3 regions of the Leuconostoc falkenbergense genome follow, and region 1 is predicted to be linked to each of the others. Evidence: a T-box and tRNA genes for the amino acid it is inferred to sense, from the RefSeq annotation. Region 1 holds a T-box; the other regions hold tRNA genes.
What was found. The T-box of region 1 lies ahead of thrS (threonine--tRNA ligase). A T-box ahead of a tRNA ligase gene usually reads a tRNA of that ligase, here a tRNA-Thr.
Positions count from the first base shown of each region.

Region 2: it has a tRNA-Thr gene. The T-box ahead of thrS (threonine--tRNA ligase) is inferred to sense a tRNA for this amino acid. The anticodon was not compared.
Region 3: it has a tRNA-Thr gene. The T-box ahead of thrS (threonine--tRNA ligase) is inferred to sense a tRNA for this amino acid. The anticodon was not compared.

Region 1 covers NZ_CP174386.1:694,198-700,309, reverse strand. Annotated here, with positions in the region: gene ACI3ES_RS03470 (amino acid permease) at 1-178, opposite strand, end outside; gene thrS (threonine--tRNA ligase) at 264-2,225, opposite strand; T-box leader at 2,315-2,520, opposite strand; gene ACI3ES_RS03460 (DNA translocase FtsK) at 2,711-5,080, opposite strand; tRNA gene ACI3ES_RS03455 (tRNA-Glu) at 5,238-5,309, opposite strand; gene ACI3ES_RS03450 (tRNA (cytidine(34)-2'-O)-methyltransferase) at 5,380-5,892, opposite strand; gene ACI3ES_RS03445 (AI-2E family transporter) at 5,889-6,112, opposite strand, start outside.
Region 2 covers NZ_CP174386.1:387,914-394,025, forward strand. Annotated here, with positions in the region: gene ftsH (ATP-dependent zinc metalloprotease FtsH) at 1-1,014, shown strand, start outside; gene hslO (Hsp33 family molecular chaperone HslO) at 1,074-1,967, shown strand; gene lysS (lysine--tRNA ligase) at 2,055-3,542, shown strand; tRNA gene ACI3ES_RS02010 (tRNA-Asn) at 3,639-3,711, shown strand; tRNA gene ACI3ES_RS02015 (tRNA-Asn) at 3,823-3,895, shown strand; tRNA gene ACI3ES_RS02020 (tRNA-Thr) at 3,900-3,972, shown strand; gene ACI3ES_RS02025 (MetQ/NlpA family ABC transporter substrate-binding protein) at 4,625-5,473, shown strand; T-box leader at 5,733-5,995, shown strand.
Region 3 covers NZ_CP174386.1:172,066-178,177, reverse strand. Annotated here, with positions in the region: gene ACI3ES_RS00905 (peptide ABC transporter substrate-binding protein) at 1-1,341, opposite strand, end outside; tRNA gene ACI3ES_RS00900 (tRNA-Thr) at 1,776-1,848, opposite strand; tRNA gene ACI3ES_RS00895 (tRNA-Leu) at 1,923-2,004, opposite strand; gene ACI3ES_RS00890 (bacteriocin immunity protein) at 2,115-2,465, shown strand; gene ACI3ES_RS00885 (DUF6508 domain-containing protein) at 2,566-2,940, opposite strand; gene ACI3ES_RS00880 (AI-2E family transporter) at 2,971-4,074, opposite strand; gene mutY (A/G-specific adenine glycosylase) at 4,052-5,086, opposite strand; gene ACI3ES_RS00870 (hypothetical protein) at 5,177-5,320, shown strand; gene ACI3ES_RS00865 (DHA2 family efflux MFS transporter permease subunit) at 5,425-6,112, shown strand, end outside.

The DNA of each region.
Region 1 (6,112 bases):
ACATAAAAAATCCAATGATTAGATAAACGAACAGTATGGACGGCCCAGCAAAATGAATTGAATTTCCAGCACCCATAAACAAACCTGTCCCAATTGTGCCGCCAATAGCAATTAATTGAACGTGTCTATTTTTCAAACCATGTTGCTGCGGTTGATGACTCTCTTTTGTCTCTGACATATTAATATTTTACTTCTCCTCTTACTGCAAAGCACCCTGCGAAATTCGTAGGGTGCTTTTGTTAACAACGCCATAATTGAACTTTTTAATCGTTTACTTCACGTGAATAGTGTGAAACATCAGTCAATATGATGTTTTGGAAATCTTCAAATGACATGGTTTGTGTCTTGTCTTCCCCATACTTACGGACTGTGACAGTTTGACCATCCACTTCAGAATCACCTAGAACCAAAGTATATGGAATTTTGTTCGTTTGTGCCTCACGGATTAAATAGCCCATCTTGGCATCCTTTGTCTCAACGTGTGCACGCAAGCCAGCGGCTTGCAATTTTTGTTGAATATCTCGAGAATACTCACCATGCGCATCAACATTAACGGGAATGATTTGCACTTGTAATGGTGCTAACCATGTTGGGAAAGCGCCCTTATACATTTCAATCAAGTAAGCTGTAAAGCGCTCCATTGTGCCCACAATACCACGGTGTAACATAACCGGACGATGGTTAGCTTGTCCATCAGCACCAATATAAGTCAAATTAAAACGTTCTGGTAACAAGAAGTCCAGTTGAATGGTAGACATTGTTTCTTCACCACCCAATGCTGTTTTAGTTTGGACATCTAATTTTGGACCGTAAAAGGCAGCTTCACCTTCTGCTTCAAAGTAATCAAGGTTAAGATCATCCATTGCGCGTTTCAATTGCGCTTGAGACTTTTCCCACATGTCATCATCATCAAAATACTTTTCTGTATTTTTAGGATCACGATACGACAAACGGAAACGATAGTCAGTGATGTCAAAGTCACGGTAAACTTCCATCATCATTGTCAAAATTGACTTAAATTCTTCTTCAAGCTTTTCAGGTTCCACAAATGTATGCCCATCGTTTAAAGTCATTTCACGAACGCGTGACAATCCTGTCAAAGCCCCTGATTTTTCATAACGATGCATCATACCTAGCTCTGCAATGCGCATTGGCAATTCTCGATATGAACGTGGCTTATGCTTGAAGACCATAATATGTGAAGGACAATTCATTGGGCGCAACTCTAGGAATTCGCCATCACCCATATCCATTGGTGGGAACATATCTTCACGATAGTGATCCCAATGCCCCGACGTTTTATACAAATTCAGGTTCGACAACACTGGTGTATAAACATGTTGGTAGCCATTTGCTAATTCTTTGTCGATAATATAACGTTCAACTTGTCGACGAATAGTTGCACCATTTGGTAACCACACTGGCAACCCAGAGCCAACTTCTTGACTAGTAAAGAACAAGTCTAGATCACGACCAATGGTACGATGATCACGTTCTTTAGCTTCTTCACGACGTTTAACCTCAGCATCGACGTCCGCTTGTTTCCATTCAGCAATACCATAAATACGTTGCATCATTGGATTAGATGATTTACCACGCCAGTAGGCTCCGGCAACTGAAGTTAATTTGAAATGTTTTACCCAACCTGTTGATGGCACAAGTCCACCTTTGTCTAATTCAACATGATCGCCTTGAACAGCAATTGTGATTTTCTCATCGGCTGGCAAATCATTAATGAGTTCAATCTTGTATGGATCATTTTTAAATAATGTCAACGCTTCGTCACGTGAAATTTCACGTGATACAATTGGCAAATCTTCTGCAACAATCTTGTGCATCATGGCTTCAATTTCCGCAAAATCGTCAATTGAAACTTGATTACCTGAACCGTTATCAGTGTCGTAATAAAAGCCATTATCAATAAATGGTCCAACACCAAAGTGCATATTAGCAAACTTAGGAATGCGTTTTAAGGCTTGCGCCAACAAATGAGATGCTGAATGACGTAAAAGTTCCAACGCTTCATCATCACTTGTCGTAATTAATGCGAATTCGCCATCATTTTCAATCGCATCATTCATGCCAACATATTGACCATTCAACTTAGCGGAAACTGCTTTTTTGGCCAAAGACTTTGAAATCCCAGCTGCAACCTCAATTGGCTTTGTACCTGCTGCAAAAGATTTTACAGCACCATCTGGAAATGTTAATTGAATTTCTGTCATATACTTTCCCTCTTCATCATAAATAATCAAATTACGTTTCGAAACCCTGCGCAACACTTGAAAAAAGCGTCCCTCTGAGCCAAAAGGCTCAAAGGGACGCTTTACCGTGGTACCACCCAAGTTTTGCATCATAAGATGCAACTTAAATGACAATTAACGGCGTCACCCGAATGAATTTCGTTACCTACTTATCACCACTCAAAGGTAGTCTATCAAACTTACGCTGTTCATTTCCACCAAACATGAACTCTCTTTAAACGCACAGTAATCAAGTTGTCCTCATCAAAGTTTCTAAAAACAATCTTAGCACTGTTTTAGAACTTTTGCAATTTATTTTTTCAAATCCACTAATACCTGCTTCAAAGCATCATGGGCAACGTCATCATGATCAAGAATACCATTGTCATATACGTTTTGTAATGCTGCTATTTGTTCTTTTGATAATGCCATTATATTACTCTCCTTTTATATCACTTGTTTTACACTTACTGTTCAATACCGGAACTGCCATCCGAAACATTGACGTGCCGCGGTCTTGAACCATCAGCTGGGCCAATATAGCCACTTGCTTCTAAGTCATCAATTAATCTGGCAGCTCGATTATACCCAATTCTAAATCGTCGTTGTAATAACGAAGTCGATGCCTTTTGTTGTTCAATCACAAATTGCAATGCGTCTTGGAACAATTCATCTTCACTGTTACCATCCGATATATCACTACCATCTTGCGCAACTTCTTCATCTGTCACCGTCATAGCTTCAGAATACTGGACTTCTTGCTGCGCTTTAACAAATTCTACCACACTAGTAACATCAGCGTTACTAATGAAGGCACCTTGCACACGTTGTGTTGGCTTACCAGGTGGCGCAAAAATCATATCACCTCTGCCTAACAGCTTTTCTGCACCGTTACTATCCAAAATCGTACGTGAATCAATGCCTGAAGCCGTTCTAAAAGCAATTCTACCAGGAATGTTACTTTTGATAGTCCCATTGACCACTTTAACATCTGGACGCTGAGTAGCCAAGATCATATGAATTCCAGCAGCTCTGGCTTTGGCACCTAATCGTGCAATTGAAACCTCAATTTCACTACCAACCGTACTCATTAAATCTGCAAACTCATCAACAATTGCGACAATGTAGGGCATTTTTTGCATGATAGGCTCACCTGTTGCAATAGCACCAGCATTTTGTTTATCAACCGCAGCGTTATATTCACCGATATTCCGTTTGCCAAATTGCGCTAACAATTTGTAACGATTTTCCATTTCGTCAACTACTTTTTGCAATGATTTGGCAGCTTTTCTTGGCTCAGAAACAACTGGTGTTAGCAAATGTGGGATCCCATTGTAAATCGATAATTCAACTACCTTCGGATCAACCATCATCAATTTAACTTCATTAGGCTTAGCACGAAGTAGAATTGAAATGATAATGCCGTTGAGTCCCACAGATTTACCAGATCCTGTTGAACCGGCAATCAATAAATGTGGCATGGCTGATAAATCGGCCATAATAATATTACCTGTAACATCTCTGCCAAGTGGCACATTTAGTGGATTATCATCAAACGGTGCATGTTCAATCATATCTCGGAATCCGACAGTTGCTTGTGTATCATTTGGTACTTCAATACCAACATATGGTTTTCCTGGAATCGGTGCCTCAATACGTATTGATTTAGCCGCCAAGGCTAACGCCAAGTCATCTGCCAAATTAGCAATGCGGTTAACTTTAACTCCCTGTCCAGGTTTTAATTCATACTGCGTAACGGTTGGTCCCAATGAGACACTGGTCACTTCCGCTTCCACACCAAAACTTTGTAATGTGTCATGAACTAGGCGTGACTTTTCAGTCAAACTTTTAAATTCTTTTGTTTGATCCGCCGGAGGTACCTGTGTCAACAATTCTGCTGATGGCAGTTGATAATCTGGATTATTTGCTTCTGGTGTATCGGTCGCTAGCGATACTTCTTCATCAGCCTCTGATAATGTTGTGGCAGGTGTTACCACTTCCTCTGACGGTTTATTTTCATTATTCGTTACTGGACCATTCCACTTAATTTCTGGTTCAATAAATTCGTGGCTTTGAGGCAACTCGTCAGTAACCTTTTCAGCCTGATTGTCCATTTCTGACGCAGCCGAATGATCAACACCTAATGGATTATCGCCATAATCAGTAATATCTTTTTTACGTCCGTTTTTATTGAAAAAAGGCTCACGTTTAGGGGCGTTAGCCCGTTGTTCTTGAATATATGCCACACCCGCTTGTGCCTTCTCAACACTTTTTTCAGCAATATCACGAGCTGGAATTCGGAAAAATATAATCACACCAGCAAATAATAACAATGTCGTGACAATCCAAGTACCAACATTTGACATTAACATGAACAACACATGGTATATTGCCGCACCAACAACGCCACCCCCAAGTGGTGTGTTAGCTGCTTGATTCGCAAAATCTTGCTTGATAATACGAATGACTTCATTTACATATCCTGTACCATCTTGCAACGTATAAGTAAAGAACAGTAACGAAGAAATAACTTCAATGGCAATAAATGCCATACCGGCTCCCATCCAAAAATGTCCAGCGATTTTAGGCAACTTTCGCATGAGCATATAATATAGCATCCCGACTGTTAAGGGAACAATAATTGCAAAATAAACGTTACCAAAGAAAAAGCGGAAAATATTCGCTACAAAAATGCCAATCAAGCCCAGCTTAAAAGTACCCAAAACACCTAGAATAGCGCTAATTAATAACGTCAAATTTCTAGCAAGTGGATGTTGCTGTTTTTTTGAACGTGAACTGGTTGTTCGTCGTTTTCTGGTTGTTTTTCTGGTAGCCAAAATTATTACCTCATATATTATTAACGCTCTATTTTATCATGTTTAAAATGCGAACGCGTGTTCATCTTTAATTCTTAAGAATTGCTTAACTGTCAATAAAGTCATTTAATTTCAATAATTATACACAAAAAGCCGCAACCGAAGTTGCGACTTTTAGTAGCTCGTGAGAGAATCGAACTCTCGATTCCGCCGTGAAAGGGCAGCGTCTTCGCCACTTGACCAACGAGCCATGGTCTTTGTTATTTCACTGCTGAAACAACTATATAATCATAACAAGATTTTGTAGTGACGTCAACCCCTTATTTTAATTTATCTTGTTCATAAGTATGAACAGTATCAAGATTTGGAAACGACTGTTGACGTAGCGCCTCATAGATGACAATGGCAACAGTATTTGACAAATTCAGAGATCGAATATGTGTGTCGTCTTGTGGAATCCGAATTGCCTTTTCTGGGTTTTGACGCATAAACACTTCTGGTAAACCAGTGGTTTCTTTACCAAAAAGGAAGTAGTTATCCCCATCAGCTTGTGTATAATCAGGCTCTGTATAATCTTGGTTCGCAAACTTAGAAACGAGATACAAATGATCCGTAGGTGCCAACGTTTCCAAAAAATCCGGCAAGCTTGGATGCCTTACCAATTGCACGTGGTCCCAATAATCGAGACCAGCCCGCTTAACATGTTTGTCATCTAAATCAAAACCTAGAGGCTCAATTAAATGTAAAACAGCGTCCGTACCAGCAGTTGTACGCGCAATGTTACCTGTATTAGCAGGCATTAAGGGTTCAAATAAAACAACATGATTAGTCATTTTTCAACGGTTCCTTCCACTTTAAACAATTCTGAATTATGTCGCCACCACTCGTATATGTGTGTCACTAGAACTTTCGCAACAGCATATGTTGGAACGCCTAACACAACACCTAATACACCAAAAATATGGCCACCGCTTAACAATACCACAATGACAGTGACAGGGTGAATAGACAGTGCTTCACCCAAAATTTTTGGGGCGATCACATGGCCTTCTA
Region 2 (6,112 bases), 310 kb from region 1:
CGTGAAGCAATTTTGAATGTTCACGCCAAAAATAAGCCATTGGCTGACAACGTTGATTTGAAAGCGATTGCGCAACAGACACCGGGATATGTTGGTGCCGACTTAGAAAACTTGTTGAACGAAGCAGCGTTGTTAGCAGCTCGTCGCAATAAGAAAAAGGTTGACGCTGCTGATATTGATGAAGCGGAAGATCGTATTTTCCAAGGTCCAGCGAAAACAAATCGTGGTATGTCAGAATCAGAACGACGTACAACCGCTTATCACGAAGCGGGGCATGCGTTGGTTGGGTTGGTCCGTTCAGAAGCTTCAGTTGTTCGTAAGGTAACAATCGTGCCACGTGGCCGCATTGGTGGTTATGCCCTAATGACGCCGAAAAATGATCGTTATAATTTGAAGTATTCTGAAGCGAAGGAACAATTAGCTGGTTTGATGGGTGGACGTGCTGCCGAAATCTTCATGTTTAATGAAGCAAGTTCGGGGGCTTCCAACGATTTCCAGCAAGCAACAGGATTGGCACGTCAAATGGTAACCGCTTTTGGTATGTCAGATAAGTTAGGTATGGTACAACTTGAAGGTAATGCCAGTGTTGGTTATGCTGATCAAGGTGGTAATCGCGCTTATTCTGAAGAAACAGCGCGTCTGATTGATGAAGAAGTTCGTCGTTTGGCGCAAGAGGCTTTCAACGATGCGTTAACAATTTTGCAAGAGCATAAAGATAAGCTAACTGCTATTGCTGAAGCGTTGCTTGAAGTTGAAACGTTGGACGAAAGACAAATTAAAGACATTTATGAAACGGGTGAATTTACGCGTAAAGATGTCCAAGATGATGATCAATTGGCAACGGCTAAGTCGTTTGAAGAAGCCAAAGCTGCTGCTGATGCTAAGGATTCTCAAGCTGAAGAAAAGTATGAACATCCAGACAGTGAGTCAAAAGATGATGATACAACCTCCGATTCAGAAGTTGTTGAAGTACCTGATGATGCACCTGCTGATGACAATCATGATAAAAATTAGTAAAATAGAAGTTGACCGTTGGGTCGACTTTTTTATTTGAAGTTAAGGAAAATAATTAAATGGCTGATCAGTTTATTAAGGCAATTACAAAAAATAACGATTTTCGTGCATTTGCTGTAAATGGGACAAATTTGGTCCGAGAAGCAGCACAAACTCATAATACAACGCGTATTGCTTCCGTTGTTTTGGGACGTGGTTTATTAGCGTCGACGTTGATGGCGCAGGCTGTTTTAAAAGGAGAAGAACGTCTCTCAATTCAGCTCAATGGACGTGGTCCAATTGGCAATGTTGTGGTAGAAGCTGACGCTAAAGGTAGTGTACGTGGGTATGTGACTAATCCGCAACTGGATGCGATTGTAACTGATTCTGGACAATTGGATGTTGCCCAAGCGGTCGGGCACAATGGTGTTTTGCAAGTTACCAAATTTGCACCATACGCCAATCCGTATATTGGACAGAGTCAACTGGTGAGTGGTGAAATTGGTGATGATTTTACCTACTATTTGGCACAGTCTGAACAGATTCCATCAGCAATTGGTGTTTCGGTTTACATGAACGAAGATGATACTGTTGGTGTGGCGGGTGGCTTTTTAGTACAAGCATTACCAGACGCCAGCGATGCGTCTATTGATCAGCTTGAAAAAGGACTGGCTAACATGCGGCCGCTGTCTGATATGCTGTCAGATGGGTACACACCGCTAAACATTTTAGAAGAAATATTTGGAAAAGGTGAAGTTAATATTTTGCAAACAGCCGGTGTTGGTTTAGCAGCAGAGCCACCAAAATCAGCCTACGCTAAGATGTTAGCTACGTTACCGGCAGCAGAAATAAAAGCCATGATTGATGAAGATGATGGTGCAGAAGTTGTTGGTAAGTTTTCAGGTAAACGTTACTTTTTTACTGCGACAGAATTACAAGAAATTTTGCAACAAATTGAAGAAAATAACGCATAATTTTGAGATTATGTCGTTTTTTTGGTATGATATTTAATTAGTGGGAGTGCGTTCAAAAAGCGCTCATCAGGGAAGGATTTTATACGAATGGCTGAAGAAAAAGCCCTTAATGATCAAATGTTAGCCCGTCGTCAGAAGTTAGCGACTCTTGTTGATGATTTACATTTAGATCCATTTGGCAAACGATTCGAACGCTCAGCAAAAGCGCAAGAATTGCATGATTTGTACGATAATAGTACTTTAGAAGAACTTGAAGCAGGACAACATGAGGTGACGATTGCTGGCCGTATGGTGGCTAAGCGTGGTGCCGGTAAAGTTATTTTTGCGGACTTTCGCGATGTGTCAGGCAAAATTCAAGTTTATGCTAAGCGCGATGACTTAGGCGAAAATTACCCAATTATTAAGCGCGCTGACTTGGGCGATTTTCTTGGTATTAAGGGTATCATGATGAAGACGGAAGCCGGCGAATTAACGGTTTTGGCAACGCATTTGACACACCTATCAAAGGCGTTGCGTCCAATGCCTGACAAGTTCCATGGTATTTCAGATGTCGAAACACGCTACCGTAAGCGCTATTTGGATTTGATTGCTAATGAGGAATCATTCAAAAAGTTCCAGCAACGGTCACACATTATATCAGCCATTCGCGCTTACATGGACAAAAATGAGTTCTTGGAAGTGGAGACACCAATTCTACAAACAGAAGCTGGTGGCGCTGCCGCTCGTCCATTTATCACACATCACAACGCTTTGAACATTGATATGTATATGCGTATTGCCACAGAACTTTATTTGAAGCGCTTGGTTGTTGGTGGTATGGAACGTGTTTATGAAATTGGACGTATTTTCCGAAATGAAGGGATGGATCCTAAGCATAATCCTGAATTTACGACGATGGAATCGTATGCCTCTTATTGGGATTTCACTGATGTCATGAATGAAACCGAAGGTATTTTTAAGGCAGCCGCAAGCGTTGTTTCTGATGACCTAAAAATCACGTACCAGGGTACTGAAATTGATTTATCAAAGAACTTTGAACGTGCACATATGATTGACTTGATTAAAGATCGCACAGGTGTTGATTTTTGGCAAGATATGTCGGTCGAAGAGGCACAAAAATTGGCTGATGAACATCATGTTAAGTACGAAAAGTATTGGGCAGTTGGTCACATCATCAATGCATTCTTTGAGGAATTTGTTGAAGATACTTTAGTTCAGCCAACGTTTGTCTATGGTCATCCTGTTGAAGTCTCACCACTAGCAAAGCGCAATGCTGACGATTCACGTTTCACCGACCGTTTTGAGTTGTTCATCATGGGTGGTGAATACGCCAATGCCTTTACTGAATTAAATGATCCAATCGATCAACGTGCACGTTTTGAGGCACAAGCAGCCGAGCGTGAAAATGGTAACGATGAGGCCGAGGGTATTGATGAAGACTTTATTGAGGCTTTGGAATACGGTATGCCACCGACGGGTGGATTGGGTGTTGGTATTGATCGTTTGATTATGCTATTGACTGATTCAGACACAATTCGTGATGTGGTTTTGTTCCCAACAATGCGTCCAGAATAAATGAATCATTCGATTTATTAGAACGTTTTATGAGAAAAGTATTGACAAATTGCTGCACAATTAGTTATAATTATTAAGTTGTGTCAGCAATGTTATTCCGACTTAGCTCAGTTGGTAGAGCACCTGACTGTTAATCAGGTTGTCGCCGGTTCGAGCCCGGCAGTCGGAGTTTTATGAGAAGTAAACCGCTTGGTTTACTTCTTTTTTCAACTAATAAATAGTTGACATGAAGGGTTGTTCATGGCATAATAAAATAGTTGTGTTAAGCAACAAATGTCATTCCGACTTAGCTCAGTTGGTAGAGCACCTGACTGTTAATCAGGTTGTCGCCGGTTCGAGCCCGGCAGTCGGAGTCATGCCGACGTAGCTCAGTTGGTAGAGCACGGGTATCGTAAACCTGGGGTCGGAGGTTCGAATCCTCTCGTCGGCATATCTACTTATAAATTTATAATCATAAACATGCCCAACTTCTTGTAAATTGAGAAGTTGGGCATGTTTTATACTTACCTAAATCAACAACGAAAGCACCATTAAGAATTGTTGTTGTGGATTGTTCATGATATTGCTTTTCTCTGAATATTCACTGCAAAATTTACCAACTAGCTTTTACTAAAATATTTGTTTGGAATAAAACGCAGTGATCATTTAAGTTGTTGGTTGACATTAGAATGAATGGGATGTAGTATTATCTATAACGATTTTTAGAGTGAAACGAATTGAACAGGAAAGTAACAGTTTATCAAAGCCAAGAAAGCTAACGGGAGATGTGAGTTAGCGTGCGTGCGATTGTGAAAATGACCTGTGATTGGTGCAGACGAATCGGTTTACTGTTTAGTTTGCAACGATTTGGCCCCCGTTAACGGGCACACCATTCGGCTAGGATCATTTCCCGATGCCCGATGGTTAGTGAGCAACTATTTGGTAACAAATAGTCCAAACTCAGAATGGTATCGCGCTTATGGTAAGCCGCTTCTGTATTTATAAAGTACAGAAGCGGCTTTTTTGATTGAAAAATAGCTCGTTCATCGCCATTCTAAAAATCAGGAATTATCATTTAGAGAAAACAGGGAGAAATACGTATCATGAGTAAAACAATTAAATGGGTTGTTGGTGGTGTGGCGGTCGTCGCTATCGCCGGTATTGCCTATGCCAGCTTTGGTCCACAGACCAAAAGTAAAGATCAAGAGACACTGACAGTTGGTATCATGGCAGGCGATAAACGCACAGACAAGCAATGGAAAATTATAAAAAATAATGCCAAAAAAGAAGGATTGACCTTAAAAATAAAAACGTTCACTGATTATACACAACCTAACGCTGCGTTAACATCAGGCGATATTGATGCAAATGCGTTTCAGCATTATATCTTTTTGAATGATTGGAACAAGAGCCATAAGTCTAATATTGTACCTGTGGGGGAAACAATTTTAGTGGCTGGTCGCTTATATTCCGACAAGCACAAATCAATTAAAGATATTCCAGAAAATGGAACGGTTGGTATTTCTAATAGTAAGGTCACTCAAGGCAGATCTTTGTTGGTATTGCAATCTGCAGGATTGATTAAAATAGCCAGTAATGTAAAAGATCCCACGGTTAAAGATATCGTTGAGAATAAGAAGAATCTGAAATTTAAAGAATTAGCAACTGATCAATTGGTTAGAACTTTGCCGGAAGTAGATGTTGCCTCAATTGATCCTAGCTTTATCGTCGGATCTGGTCGATCCATTAAGTCAGCGATATATGTACAGCCAGTTAATAAGAGTACACATGGCGGCATTAATATTATTGCAACAACAAAAAGCAAGAAAAATAGTGTTGCAATCAAAAAATTTGTTAAAGCGTATCAATCCGATAATGTGGCGGACTATATTGATAACAAAAATGGCACCGGAGAAATTGCTGTTTGGAAGGGCGCACCAAAGGTACAGTGAAATAATGGTGAAGACAAGATGTTAAAGAAATGTTTAAACTTATGCTCTAGATAATCAAATGACACTGTCATCTATAATAATGTTTTTAAAAAGAGACAACCTAATTATTTAGTAACCAGCATTGCATAAATAGTCTGTTAATTAATAGTGATTTATATTTGGAATACTAATATATTGTCTATTTATAAGATTTAAATTAAATTAAAGTTATAATGATAACATAAAAATGTTGACAAACTAATTTGATTAGAGTAAATTGTATCTAACGAAGAAAAGATGAGTAGTATAGGCGCGTTCACAGAGAGTTTACGTTTGGTGGAAGTAAGCAACGCTAATATACGAATAATGGTCTTGGAGTTAATGGTAAGATGAGTGATTGTATCAAAAAATCTATTAGTCTTACTCGGGAGAGCCCGATATCGCGAAACTGATTCTCAAGTAATTTGATGATCAGATTAAGGTGTGCTTTTTAACAGGTGCATGAATGTCAGGTGGTAACACGATTATTTAGTCGTCCTGTAATCTAATTATTTAGATTGCAGGATTTTTTTTGTAAATAATTATTGGTTCGATATTATTATTTCAATCTAATGCATAAAATTCAGGAGAAGTGGTATGCAAAAAATAACGCCAACACGC
Region 3 (6,112 bases), 520 kb from region 1:
ATAGGCAGCATCTGGTACACTAACACTTAAACCAACATTCGCCATGTCAAAATCTTGCTTCAATACTTCTGAAACTAGTTGTGCGTGAGGTTCATACTTTGTATTGATGGTTATCCCTTTAAACTCGTGCTCAGCTGCATATTGAATATATGCACCAACCTTCTTGCTAGTGGAATCATCATCGAACGTCATGTTAAACGTCTCACTTGTTTTTCCAACCTCTTTTAAATAAGCTTTCCACTCCTCTTTTGCCTTTTCTTTGTTAACTTTGAATTGTGTTCCTGCATCTGTCGTAAAGTCAGTTCCCGTTGTTGGATTTGACATCACGCCTTTTGGTACAGCGTTCGATTGTGGCATCGAACCGTCATTCATGATATTAGAGGTAATCGTATTTCGATCAATTAAATAACCAAAAGCCTGACGTAAATGTAAATTATTTGTCTTATTGCTTGTTTCATTAAAATAAATGCCACGCACAACCGCCTGTGGTGTTGCATGATAATACTTTGTATTCTTATACGTTTTAATATAGTCATCAGATATTTGTGCAATGTCTAAATGTTTGTTCTTAAATTCATTAGCTGCGGTCATCGGTGTTTTAATCACACGTACTTTAACTTTTTCAATTTTAACTTGTTGCGCATCCCAATATTTGGCATTTTTAGTAAATGTAAAACTTGAATTAGTCCCTGTCCAGCCTGTCATCTGATAGGCACCATTCGTCACCATATATTTTGAGGATGTCCCATACTTGGTCCCCCATTTTTTATAGTCTTTGGTGTTTACCGGAATAATTGAAGTAGCTAACTTATCAAAAGCTGGTGTAGCTTGTGTCAAAGTAATCCGCAATGTGTGAGCATCAAGTGCTACGGCACCAATTTTGTTGGGAGATATTTTACCATCATGAACATCGTCATAATTTTTAATGATTGATATCGCGTCAGCTGAATTTTGCGATTTTGTTTTAGGATCAGCAATCGCTTGGATTGCAGTAACAAAGTCTTGTGCTGTCACTTTATCGCCATTTGACCACTTTGCATTGTCACGAATCTTAAAAGTATATACTGTACCATTTTGCGTGGGTTTTACTACTTTGACAGCATTACCTGTGACAACGCGATTTCCTTTATAACGATACAAGCCTTCATAAACTTGAGTTTGTGCTTGGGCAGAATAAATATCTGTGAGCATAATGGGGCTCATTGTGATAACGTCATCTTTCATCATCGTCTGCAATGTTTGACTTTTACTATTTTTGTTGTGTTGACCGGGAAAATACATAAACCCAGCTACCACAGCAACCCCAAGCACACCTACAATAACACCTGTTCTCTTCTTCATTGAATTCTATCTCCATTTTAGAATATAAAAAAGCCAATCTATTGTTGGCTCTAATAGTTTGATTGACAGTTTGTCAAAATCATTAGAATACCTGCAACTAGATTGACTTAGCAAAACACTAATAATCAATATGAGAATCAAATCCAGTCGCTTTTTTTATAGCGACTGAAAATAATCAACCGCCTCATTAAATAATAATAATGAGAGAGTTGAGAATAAGAACTGACTTATTTTCGGAGTTTTTTACTACATTTTTTTGCATAATCTGATGCTCCTTCTTATAAACATGTTTTTAATATTAACATTTAATTAGAATAACGTCAATATAATTTCATTAAAAATATATTTAATCCGATTAGATGTCCAGATAGAAGTATACCCTATTAAACAAAAAAAGCTTTGAATAATTACTCATTCAAAGCTTTCATAAATTATGCCGACCGCCGGGCTCAAACCGGCGACCCCCTCATTACTAGTGAGGTGCTCTATCAACTGAGCTAGGTCGGCAGATCAAAGTACTCAAGTATTATATCAAATAATACCAGATACCTCAATATAATAATATGGCGGCGACCATATTATACGGGTGACAGGAATCGAACCTGCACGGATTTCTCCACTGGAACCTAAATCCAGCGCGTCTGCCAGTTCCGCCACACCCGCATATCTAACACAACCCTTTAATTTTACTGGAAAAATGATTATACGTCAAGCGTTTATTTACCTTTGATCACAAATAAGCGTAACATAGAAGTAGCGAGGAGAAACAACAAATGACAAAAAGAAACGTTACAACAGTAATCGAAGCAAAGCACAACATTGAATTATTATACTTATCGCTACAATCTAAGCTTATTGTCCCAGGTATTCGCGATATCACTGATATTCTATTACAAGTTAACAAACAAATAGACACCAGTAAAAACCCAGAGGCTTTAATAAACAGAATGGTTAATTATATCCGTATCACGGCCTCGTCTGAAAAACTTCATTTTTCAAAAGCTGATGAAAAACTGATTATTGATTTAGGCGTGATCGGACAACAAGCTGGTCTGAATGGCCAATATATGGCCGATTTTTCTGATAAATCACAATTTTATAGTTACGCTGACACATATAGATAGATTGTAATTAGTTAGCCACTTTCATCATCAAAAAAGAATCGATACACTATTTTCTGTATCGATCCTTTTAATGTTCATAGTCCTATTTTAGTCACAATCATTAGGCTTTTTGTTTTAAATCACGTTCTCTTACTAACAAATCAAGTAAAATCCCATTTTGCACCAACGCTTGCCACATCCCCGGTGTGTATTTTTCACCGCGAATAATCGCTGATACAATTGCTCTTATTAAGCTATAATCCTGAGACGTATTCGCTAATTGGGCTACATCTGCCTCTGCCAAACCTTCATGAAATTGATGTTGGCGCAACGTGCGATCAAAATTTCTATCATATTCATCCGACTTAAAATAACTTTGCGCAAACGTCAAAATATCAGCCGTATAAGACGGGTATGTCGTCTCATGCCATGGAATTGCTTGCCCTTTTGCCTGCCGTAAAATACTAATATTTTTGTCAAAATCAAATGCTTGCATTGCGATACCTCTTTCTATGGTATGATTATATCACTTATTTTTAGTAAGTTCACGCATTTGTGTGCCAAATTTGATGACAGTTCTGAGCACAGCATAGACTGGCACCACCAAAATCATGCCAACGATACCTTTCAAGTTACCCGCTACCATCAGTAAAATCATGATTGTCAGCGGATGAATCTGTAATGATTTACCAATCACATTTGGATAAATAAAGTTGCCATCCAATTGCTGAACAACTGTCATGACCACTAATACCAAAATCATTTGCTTCCAAGATTGCGTTCCTGCCACTATTAAGGAAGGAATGACACCAATCCAGGGACCTACATAAGGAACAATATTAGTAATGCCGGCGATGACCCCTAAAAGCCAAGCATAAGGTTGACCGATGATTAGGTAGCCAATCGCCATTGCCACCCCGACAAACAGCATCTCGATTGCTTGACCAGAAATATACTTTTCAATCGTGTGGTCCATCTTATTTGTCAAATCTGCGACATTATCAGCAAAACGATCGGGAAAAAGACGTTGTAAAGCTGGTAGGAGACGATTACCGTCACTTAACATATAGAATAAAACAACCGGTATTGTCACTAAATTAATGGTCACTGACGTGATTGTTGAAATCACATTGCCTAGCGTCCCCGCCGTAATAGTCAAAAACGAAGCTGCATACTTTCCAACAGCGCTTTTCACCTCATCAACATCAATCGACAAATGCAAACTGTTAAACCATTTACTTTGCAACGTATCATTAACATAAGATTGGACCGTCTTAGCAAATCCCGGCAAAGCATTGATCAAATTGGTCATTTCACGAACCAAGGTTGGCACCAGCAATATTAAAGCCCCACCAATCACAGTCAAAAACAGCACAAATGTTATGATCACTGCCAGTTGATGTGGCATTTTATGATTTTTAATGGTGATTTTTTCAAGTAAGGTCAAGATTGGTTTCAAGACATAATACAAAAAGCCGGCCACAATTAACGGAACGAATACCGTTGAAATGAAAACTGATATCGGCTGCATCAAAAAATCAAACCGTGACACAATCCAAATTAGTGCCGACAGTGCTAATAATTCTATTGTCCAAAAAAACAAATTTTTATATTTCAGATTCGGAAACATTTAATTTCTCCAGCAATTTATATTGTAATTTTGGCAGACTTAATGCTGCCAATTCTTCTTGATTAAAGTATTTTTGCCGTGAATCCGGCGTAATCGGTGTCGATTTGACCAACCAAATTTCCCAACGGCGATGTGTGAAAATATGAACCACGGGCTTAATATTGAGCATGTTGCCTTGAATATCTTCCACACTATTAATTGGTGTTAGTGGGAACGTCCAAAAATTAGCTAACAATCCTGTTTCTGGCCTTTGTTCTAAAAGTAGAGCGCCATTTTTCTCATAAACATGAGCGACAAACAGTTGCTTGACTGGTTTTGGTTTGGGTGTTTTAACCGGATAATGACTTTCAACACCATCACGATAGGCCGCATTAAAAGATTGGACTGGTGAATGTTGCGTGTCAGCGTTTTTAGCGGACATATAGCTAGCACCTAAGTCCATAATTGCCTGATTAAAGTCCCCCGGTCGTTTAGGATCAACAATTGGCAAAATGGCATCATAAAATATTTGCCGTGACTTAGGCTGTGCAATGTCTGCATCAATCTTTAATAAACGACTAAACACACGATATTGATTACCATCAACCGCTGGTACCACTTCGCCAAAACTGATTGAAGCAATCGCAGCAGCCGTGTATGGCCCAACGCCCGGCAAAGTCTGCAACTCTTTACTTGTCGTCGGCCACTCACCATCATATTCACGAACAACATACTGCGCTGCTTTTTGTAAATTGCGCGCCCGCGAATAATAACCAAGTCCTTCCCATAATTTTAACACAACTTCCTCAGGTGCCTGTGCTAAAGCGCTCACTGTTGGTAACTGCTGCATAAATCGTTCAAAATAAGGGATTACCGTGGCAACTTGTGTTTGCTGTAACATTATTTCTGAAACCATTACGCGGTAAGGATCGTGATTTTGCCGCCAAGGTAAGGTTTTACGCCCCTCGTCATCATACCAACGAAGTAGTGTTTCTCGAAAAGATTCAATTGTTTGTTGAGACCATTTTTCCATAATATCTATTGTAGCACTTGTAATTGATATTTTTTTACAGTATAATAGTTATTTGTATGGAAAACATTGGATAAAAAAAGGAGCACTATCATGGCATTAAAGAAGCCTCTTAACTCATTCGCCCGTGCCCGCAAAGTTAGTCACAGCGCTGCGAAGAAGCAACGTCAAGCTGCTATTGCAAAGTTGCAACAATGGGCCAAAGGTAAGTCAGAAGAATTACCTTCGACAAAGTAAGTTTGACTTAAAAAACAAAACCAGTATACGTACTGGTTTTTTGTTTGTTTTTTTAACAGCAACACTTTGATAACTAAAATTTCAAAAAGAAAGGACGTTATTACTTGAATATATCTCAAAAAAATCGCACAATTTTAATCATTTTAGTGATTGGTACTTTCCTTGGCTTCTTAAATCAAACACTGATGAACGTTGCCCTACCTGATATTATGCGTGAATTTCACATTTCAACCGCATTAGGACAGTGGCTAACCAATGGTTATATGTTAGTCAATGGCATTATGGTACCTTTAACTGCCTTCCTCATTCAACGCCTAACAACACGTGCGCTTTATCTGACAGCGGTTGGTCTATTTGCGATTGGAACGATTACAGCTGGCTTTGCGCCTAACTTTGAAATTTTGATCACGGGTCGTATGATTCAAGCAATGGGCGCCGGTGTTTTTGGACCATTAATGAATGTCGTTGTGATGAATTTATTTGCCCCTGATCGTCGTGGATCGGCAATGGGAACGATTGGGTTGGCGCTAAACTTTGCGCCAGCCTTAGGACCGAGCTTGTCTGGATTTATCGTAACTAATCTGAATTGGCGTTTTCTATTTTATATTGTTGCACCCCTCATTATTGCTAATTTTATTCTGGCATATTTTCTCTTAAACAACATTGGCACACCAAAACGATTAAAGTTCGATATGCTCGGTGTTATTCTATCAAGTATTGGTTTAGGATCGTTACTTTATGGCTTTTCAAATGCAGGCGGTACCCCGTGGCATGACTTTACTGTTTGGGGGT